2 regions of the Rhizobium sp. KNZ2-6A genome follow, and region 1 is predicted to be linked to the other one. Evidence: predicted binding sites of a transcription regulator. Region 1 holds the regulator's gene; the other holds the start of a gene.
The links. The regulator PhoB, encoded in region 1, activates phosphate uptake and scavenging genes when phosphate is short. The targets are predictions, from matches to a motif close to TGTCATNNANCTGTCAT.

Region 1 (4,545 bases):
GACGCGCGGCGCGGTAACCGCCCCGACTGCGGGCGCTGAGTTCAAGCCGATTTCTTGATGCGGGCCGTGCGCACACGCTCGGCGGCGCGCTCGAGGCGAGCGAGACCCTCGCGCGCTTCCTCGGCGGTCACGACCAGCGGCGGCAGGAGGCGGATGACGTTATCGCCAGCCGGCACACCCAGCAGATGCTCGGCGCGGACCGCCTGCAGCAGCTCCGCCTGCGGAATTGCCGCCTTGATGCCGAGCATCAGGCCTTCGCCACGAACATCCTCGATGATGTCGGGAAAACGGTCCTTCAGCGAGGCGAGACCCTGGCGGAACACCAGAGCGATATCGCGCACATGCTGCAGGAAGCCGTCGGCGAGCACGATGTCCAGCACCGCATTGCCGACTGCCATGGCAAGTGGATTGCCGCCATAGGTCGAGCCGTGCGTGCCCGCCTTCATGCCCGAGGCGGCTTCCGCCGTCGCGAGGCAGGCACCCAGCGGGAAACCGCCGCCGATGCCCTTGGCAACGGCCATGATATCAGGCTTGATCCCAGCCCATTCATAGGCGAAGAGCTTGCCGGTGCGGCCGACGCCGCACTGCACTTCGTCAAGAACCAGCAGCAGGCCATGCTCGTCGCAGATCTCCCGCAGGCCACGCAGGAACTCGTTGGTCGCGGGACGGATGCCGCCCTCGCCCTGAACCGGCTCGATCAGGATCGCGGCCGTCGCGTCGGTGATGGCCGCGCGAACGGCATCGAGGTCACCGAACGGCACCTGATCGAAACCCGGCGCCTTCGGGCCGAAGCCTTCGATATACTTCTCCTGGCCGCCGGCGGCGATCGTCGCGATCGTGCGGCCGTGGAAGGCGCCTTCGAAGGTGATGATGTGGAACTTTTCGGGATGTCCCTTGGCGAATTGATAGCGCCGCGCCGTCTTGATGGCGCATTCCAGCGCCTCCGCGCCCGAATTGGTGAAGAACACCTTGTCGGCGAAGGTCACTTCCGTCAGCCGCTTCGACAGCTTTTCCTGGCCGGGTACTTCATAGAGGTTGGACAGGTGCCAGACCTTGTCGGCCTGCGCCTTTAGTTCGGCAACCAGATGCGGATGAGCATGACCCAGCGAATTGACCGCAACGCCGGCTGCGAAATCGAGATAGCGTTCGCCATTTTCGGTAACCAGCCAGACGCCCTCGCCTCGCTCGAACCGCAGCGGAGCACGCAGATAGGTATCGTAAAGCGGCGCGGTCTCTGCCATGGCATGTCTCCTCGATCACAACCCTAAGGACCAATCGCTTCCATTCGATGAAACGGGTCCGAAAAAATCAAAAATGCCGCCTTGCGGCGGCCTGGGCACTATTGATGTTTTGCACCGCGATGTCAACAAAACTGGCGATTTAGCAGGTGCGAGAAAGCGCTGGCGGCCAAAAGAGATGCGTTCGGCACTGCCTATTGCAGAAATGCCACGCCGGGGCAGCAAGTTGGGGAAAACCTCGAAATCGATTCCTCAAGATTCCCGCGACTCTTGTCACGGAGTCAGCCTCACACTAGGTTAAAAACCAATTGCTAGACTGCATGCGGCGGAACTAGTCACCACAATTTTAAAGCGTTTCGTGCCTCGATCCCATGCGAGGCAATGGTGAGGGATTCTGCCATCGGAAACGCGACAGCGGAGACAGGGCATGAATTGGACAGACGAACGCGTCGAGAAGCTGAAGAAGCTATGGTCCGAAGGGTTAAGCGCCAGCCAGATCGCTGCGCAGCTTGGCGGCGTGAGCCGTAATGCCGTCATCGGCAAGGTGCACCGCCTGAACCTTCCCGGCCGAGCGAAGGCGGGCGGCACGGCGACTGCGGCACGTACGCCGAAGCGCAGCAGTGCCGCGCCCCGCGCTCCGAATTACACGTCTCGCGTCGCAACCCGCACGATTACCCGCCAGCAGGGCGCGACCATGCTGAAGGAAGAAATCGAAGTCGATGCCGTCAACGAGATCCAATATCGCCCGGCCTCGAACGTCGTCGTTCCGATTTCCCGCCGTCTCGGCCTGACGGAGCTTACGGAGCGCACCTGCAAGTGGCCGGTGGGCGACCCGCTGAAGGACGATTTCCACTTCTGCGGCAACGAAAGCCCGGATTCATCGCCCTATTGCACCTACCATCAGCGCCTGGCCTACCAGCCAGTGCACGAACGGCGTCGGCCGGCTCAGCCGCGCGGCTGAGATGCTCAGAGCATTCCCGCATCCCGGACGGAAAACCGCTCCGCACTTTTCCTGGAAATGCTCCCATGACTGAGATAAAGAAACGGGCCCTTCGGGGCCCGTTTTCTGTTTCCGCCGCTACTGCATAATTCCCTAAATCGAAATCGATTTAAGGGAAAATTATGCAGCATTCCAAGGTGTTACAGCGACCTTAGCACGTCTTGAAAGACGCGCGGCGCTGTAATGTCGAGTGCCTGATCGGGTATTCCCGCTCAGGCTTCCATGGAGTAGCCCGCGCCGCGAACGGTGCGGATGACATCCTGCATATTGGAGAAATTGAGCGCCTTGCGCAGGCGGCCGACATGGACGTCGACAGTGCGTTCGTCGACATAGATATCGTGCCCCCATACGCCGTCCAGCAGCTGCGAGCGCGAGAAGACGCGGCCCGGCGAGGACATCAGGAATTCCAGCAGGCGGAATTCCGTCGGCCCCAACCGCACTTCGCGGCTCTTGCGGTGGACGCGATGGGTTTCGCGGTCCAGCTCGATATCGCCGCAACGCAGCACCGTGGAGAGAACCTCCGGTCGGGCACGCCGCAGCATCGCCTTGACGCGGGCCATCAGCTCCGGCGTCGAGAACGGCTTGACGACATAATCGTCCGCGCCGGTGGAAAGCCCGCGCACGCGCTCGCTTTCCTCGCCACGGGCCGTCAGCATGATGATCGGCAGGCGCTCCGTCTCCGGCCGCATACGCAGCCGGCGGCAGAGCTCGATGCCCGATACGCCGGGGAGCATCCAGTCGAGGATCAAGAGATCGGGGATGCGCTCCTGGAGACGCAGCTCGGCCTCATCGCCTCTGAGGATCGTGTCGACCTCGAAGCCTTCGGCCTCAAGATTGTAGCGCAGCAGAACGCTCAGCGCTTCCTCGTCTTCTACAACAGCAACTCTCGGAACCATGCGCCTTTGGTCTCCTTTTTCGCTTCCAGATTATTCCGTCACCGCGCCGACGGTATTGGCGGTATCGTCCTTCGGGCGCTCGCCTTCCGGCTGCGCGCCTGTCGCCATGTAATAGATCGTCTCGGCGATGTTGGTGGCATGGTCGCCGATGCGCTCGATGTTCTTGGCGCAGAATAGAAGATGCGTGCAGGTGGTGATATTGCGCGGATCTTCCATCATGTAGGTCAGCATCTCGCGGAAGAGCGAGGTGTACATGGCGTCGATTTCCTCGTCGCGCTCACGGATCGATACGGCCTTGTCGGGCGAACGGGTGGCGTAGACGTCCAGAACTTCCTTGAGCTGGCTCAGCGCCAGTTCGGAGAGGTGCTCGATGCCGCGGGCGAGACGACGCGGAACGCCGGTGCCTTGCACGGCGATGACGCGCTTGGCGGTATTCTTGCCGAGATCGCCGACGCGCTCCAGATCGGAAGCGATGCGGATCGAGCCCATGATCTCGCGCAGGTCGGCGGCCATCGGCTGACGACGGGCGATGGTGACAATCGCCTTGTCGCCGACCTCGCGCTCGGCATGGTCGAGAACGACGTCGTCTGAGATGACCTTCTGCGCAAGGGCGGCATCGCTTTGGACCAATGCGCGTACGCTGTCGCTGACCATCTGCTCGGCCAGGCCGCCCATTTCCGCAATGCGGCGCGTCAGGAACTTCAGGTCTTCGTCATAGGCAGAGAGAATGTGTGTGGAGACCATTTTTCTATCCTCAAGGTGAACTGTGTGAAAGGGTCCGCGCGCCTGCCATCATCAACCAAAACGGCCCATGATGTAATCCTGCGTGCGGTAATCGTCGGGATTGGTGAACATTTTATCGGTGTCGTTCTCCTCAACCAGATGGCCGAGATGGAACATTGCGGTGCGCTGCGAAACGCGGGCTGCCTGCTGCATGGAATGCGTCACGATGACGATCGTGAAGTTTTCCCGCAGCTCATGAATAAGATCCTCGACCTTGGCGGTTGCGATCGGATCGAGCGCCGAGCACGGCTCGTCCATCAGGATGACTTCCGGACTGACGGCAACGGCGCGCGCGATGCACAGGCGCTGCTGCTGACCGCCCGAAAGGCTCGTGCCGGCATCATGGAGCCTGTCCTTGACCTCGCCCCAAAGACCCGCCTTCTGCAGGCTGGTCTCGACGATATGATTAAGATCGGCCTTGGAGCGATGCAGGCCATGGATGCGCGGCCCATAGGCGACGTTCTCATAGATCGACTTCGGAAACGGGTTGGGCTTCTGGAAGACCATGCCGACGCGCGCGCGCAGCTCCACCACGTCGATGCTGTTGTCGTAGACGTCCTGATCGTCGAGCGTGATCTTGCCGGTGACGCGGCAGGTCTCGATCGTGTCGTTCATGCGGTTGAGGCAG
Region 2 (4,545 bases), on a different contig from region 1:
GCAGCGTCGAATACCATATGCGCGACGAGACCTATCGCGACCTGTTCCGCATGAATGAGGCCGAGCGCCGCTTCCTGATGCGCACCGACTGGGGTTTCGTGCATCAGAACCCGGCCGACGGCCTGCGCATGACGGTTTCCGCCGGCGCCAATGTCGGCGAGCGGCTGATGGCGATCGGCAACCGCCACTACGGCAATATCCGCAACACGGCCATCGACTGGCTGGAGCGGGTCGAGATCGATGCCGACCGCATCGACGACCAGCCGCGCGCGTTTTCCGGCGGCATGCGCCAGCGCCTGCAGATCGCCCGCAACCTTGTAACCGGTCCCCGCCTCGTGTTCATGGACGAACCGACCGGCGGCCTCGACGTGTCCGTGCAGGCCCGTCTGCTCGACCTCGTGCGTGGCCTCGTCAATGATCTCGGCTTGTCGGCCATCATCGTGACGCACGATCTCGCCGTCGCCCGGCTTCTGTCGCATCGCATGATGGTGATGAAGGACGGATACGTCATCGAGCAAGGCTTGACCGACCGCGTGCTCGACGACCCACGCGAACCCTATACGCAACTGCTGGTCTCTTCGATCCTGCAGGTCTGAGGAACAAACATGGCAACCCCACTCGTCGTTTCCGAAGTCTTCAAAAGCTTCACCATGCATCTGCGCGATGGCCTTCGCCTCCCCGTCGTCGCCGATGTCTCCTTCTCCGTCGCCTCGGGCGAATGCGTCGTGCTCGGCGGCCCGTCCGGCATCGGCAAGAGCTCGCTCCTGAAGATGATCTACGGCAACTATGCCGTCGACACCGGCCAGATCCTCGTGACGCACAAGGGCAGGATCGTCGATCTCGCCGCGGCCGACCCGCGCACCGTGCTCGACGTCCGTCGCCATACGATGGGCTATGTCAGCCAGTTCCTGCGCACCGTGCCGCGCGTCGCCGCCATCGATGTCGTCGCCGAACCGCTGCTGGCGCGCGGCGTATCTGTGACCGATGCCCGCGACAGGGCGGCCGAACTGCTCGCACAGCTGAACCTGCCGCAGGAACTCTGGCAGCTGCCGCCCGCCACCTTCTCCGGCGGCGAGCAGCAGCGCGTCAACATCGCGCGCGGCTTCATCACCGACCACGGCATCCTGCTGCTCGACGAGCCCACGGCTTCGCTCGACGCCCGCAACCGGGCCGTCGTCGTCGAGATGATCGAACGCAAGAAGCAGGCGGGCGTCGCCCTTCTCGGCATCTTCCACGACGAAGAGGTGCGCGAGGCCGTCGGCAGCCGCATTCTCGACGTCTCCCAATTCTCGCCGCGGAAGGCCGCCGCATGAGCCGCAAATTGGGCGAGGTGCCCTTCATCAGCCCTTCGGCGAGCGTCAACAATTCGACGCTCGGCCGCTACACCGAGGTCTCCGATCGCTGCCGCGTCGACGAGGTCGAGATCGGCGACTATTCCTACATCATGCAGGACGGCGCGGTCTGGTGCGCGACCATCGGCAAGTTCGTCAACATCGCCGCCGCGGTGCGCATCAACGCCACCAACCATCCGACATGGCGGGCCACGCTGCATCACTTCACCTATCGCGCCGCCGATTACTGGCCTGATGCCGACATGGAAACCGATTTCTTCACCTGGCGGCGCGACAACCGGGTCGTCATCGGTCACGATGTCTGGATCGGCCACGGCGCCACGATCCTGCCGGGTGTGATGGTCGGGAACGGTGCGGTCATCGGCGCCGGCGCAGTCGTCTCCAAAGATGTCGCGCCCTATACGATCGTCGGTGGCGTGCCGGCCAAGCTGATCCGCGAGCGTTTCACGCCCGAGATCGGCGCGCGCATGGACAAGCTTGCCTGGTGGGATTGGGATCACGACCGCCTGCGCACGGCGCTTGCGGATTTCCGCGCCCTGTCTGCGGAGGATTTTCTGGATCGCTACGACGCTTAGCGCAATTCCAGGAAAAGTGTGCAGCGGTTTTCCGTCCGGAATTGCGCTGAAATGGAAAGCTGAGGACGTTTTCCGCCCGAACCCGGCTTGCAAGGCGCTGACAGCGCGTTTCAGCTTTCAGATGATCCTTGTAATTGGGGATCGAGAGGAGTTTTCATGGCGAAGCAGTTTTCCAGCATCGATGACCGGCTGCGCGATTTCATCGCGCGGCAGCATATCTTCTTCACGGCATCGGCGACATCCGATTCCCGTGTCAACGTTTCGCCGCGCGAGACACTGTGCCTGCGCATCATCTCCCCGAACACCGCCATCTATCTCGACCGCACCGGCAGCGGCAACGAGACATCGGCCCATATGAAGGCAGACGGGCGGCTGACCATCATGTTCTGCGCGGTCGAGGGACCGCCTATGATCCTGCGTCTCTATGGCCGGGGCCGCATCATTCACCGATCGACACCCGAATATCGTGAATTGCTGCACGATTACTATGCAGATGAAGAGCCGCTCGGCGCGCGGCAGATCGTGTGGCTGGACTTCGATCTCGTGCAGACCTCCTGCGGCTTCGGCGTGCCGCTCTTTTCCTATGAAGGCGAGAGGCCGAGCCTTGATCAATGGGCCAAGGCCAAGGGTCCTGACGGCATTGAGGAATACCGGCGCGAGAAGAACAGCTTCAGCATGGACGGCTTGCCGACAGGCATGTTTGACGGCTAAATTTAACGGAAAGCTCTCAGCCGGCTAATCTTGCAAAATCGCCGGGAATTGTAACAGCAGTTACATAAAACTGACATCGGAGCTTCATGAAGCGGGACTAATCGGTTGCCTTGTGATTGGCGCCAACCCCGTCGAAACTCCCTTCGAGCCAGGGGCATGCGCCCATTCTTAGCACCGGTACCGCTGAAATTTCTGCAGCCCGGCAGCCGCGAAAGGGAAGCACTATGTTCGAACTCAGGAATGTCTCGCGCCGGTTTGGAAACAAGCTCGCTGTCGATTCCGTGACTTTGGACATACCGCAAGGACAGATGGTCGGCGTCATCGGCCGTTCCGGCGCGGGAAAGTCGACGCTGCTGCGCATGATCAATCGCCTCGCCGACCCGAGCTCCGGCTCCATCCATTTCGCCGGCACTGAGGTCTCCAAGCTCAGCGGCCGTGCGTTGCGCAGCTGGCAGCGCGATTGCGCCATGATCTTCCAGCAGTTCAACCTGGTTCCGCGCCTCGACGTGCTCACCAACGTCATGCTCGGTCGCCTGAACCAGCGCTCGACCGTGCTGAGCCTCCTTTCCGTCTTCACCCGCGAGGAGCGCATCCAGGCCATCGCCGCGCTGGAGCGCCTCGGCATCGAGCAAACGGCCCTGCAGATGGCCGGCACGCTTTCCGGCGGCCAGCAGCAGCGCGTGGCCATCTGCCGCGCCCTGATGCAGCAGCCGAAGATGATGCTGGCCGATGAGCCGATCGCCTCTCTCGACCCGCTGAACGCCAAGATCGTCATGGATGCACTGCGCGATATCAATGAGCGCGAGGGCATCACCGTCATCACCAACCTGCACACGCTGGATACGGCCCGCAATTATTGCGAACGCATCGTCGGCATGGCGGCCGGCAAGGTCGTCTTCGACGGCAAGCCGGCCGATCTGACGGCCGCCGCCGTCAAGGAAATCTACGGCACCGACAAGGACGGCGCCGGCATCGACGAGACCATGACGTCGACCTCCATCAACATTGCCGATCCGGCCGCGCAAGCCGCGGCGACCGAATCTGCCGGCCCGCAACCGCTGGCACTGGCCGGTCTCTGAGAGGGACGGCCGGGATCGAAGGCCCGCGTCAAGGGCGCATTTCTTCTACCAGACCGAAGACACCCGGGGACACCGGTTAATCAGGAGACGAACCCATGCTGAAGAAAGCACTCTTTGCCGCTACGGCGCTCGTCGCGCTCGCAGCCGGCGCTGCTGCCAACGCTGCAGATCTCAAGGAATTCCGCGTCGGCATTCTCGGCGGCGAAAACGAAGCCGACCGCCTGCGCAACTATGCCTGCCTTTCCGATCACCTGAAGAAGGAATTCGGCTTCGAAAAGGTATCGCTGTTCCCGGCCGCCGACTATAACGGCGTCATCCAGGGTCTGCTCGGCGGCACGCTCGACTTCGCCGAACTCGGCGCTTCCGGTTATGCAGCCGTCGCCATCAAGGACCCGAAGGCCGTCACTCCGATCCTCACCACGCAGCAGGCCGACGGCTCGACCGGCTATTACTCCATCGGCCTGGCGCTCAAGTCCTCCGGCATCAAGACCATCAAGGATGCCAAGGGCAAGAAGCTCGGTTACGCCGATCCGGACTCCACCTCCGGCTATCTCGTTCCGCTGACGCAGATCCCGAAGGACACAGGCGCGCCGAACGACAAGTTCTTCGCCTCGACGCAGTTCAACGGCGGCCATGAAAACAACCTGCTCGCCGCCTATGACGGCAAGGTCGACGTCGCCGTCGACGATTCCTCGGGCATCGGTGATTTCAAGGACGGCTACACCTCCGGCACTTTCCGCAAGGAAGTCGACAAGGGCGCCGTCGATCCGAACAAGCTCGTCGAAGTCTGGCGTTCGCCGTTGATCCCGAACGGCCCGCTCGTCGTGC

Region 2: the regulator PhoB is predicted to act here: its motif matches at 2,710-2,726, upstream of phnC (phosphonate ABC transporter ATP-binding protein).

The regions. Positions count from the first base shown of each region.
Region 1 covers NZ_JBNDIC010000016.1:23,962-28,506, reverse strand. Annotated here, with positions in the region: gene ACPYOP_RS13435 (acetylornithine transaminase) at 42-1,241, opposite strand; gene ACPYOP_RS13430 (GcrA family cell cycle regulator) at 1,666-2,199, shown strand; gene phoB (phosphate regulon transcriptional regulator PhoB) at 2,451-3,134, opposite strand; gene phoU (phosphate signaling complex protein PhoU) at 3,165-3,878, opposite strand; gene pstB (phosphate ABC transporter ATP-binding protein PstB) at 3,930-4,545, opposite strand, start outside.
Region 2 covers NZ_JBNDIC010000014.1:79,026-83,570, forward strand. Annotated here, with positions in the region: gene phnK (phosphonate C-P lyase system protein PhnK) at 1-596, shown strand, start outside; gene phnL (phosphonate C-P lyase system protein PhnL) at 606-1,313, shown strand; gene ACPYOP_RS12370 (DapH/DapD/GlmU-related protein) at 1,310-1,927, shown strand; gene ACPYOP_RS12375 (pyridoxamine 5'-phosphate oxidase family protein) at 2,084-2,638, shown strand; gene phnC (phosphonate ABC transporter ATP-binding protein) at 2,863-3,717, shown strand; gene phnD (phosphonate ABC transporter substrate-binding protein) at 3,813-4,545, shown strand, end outside.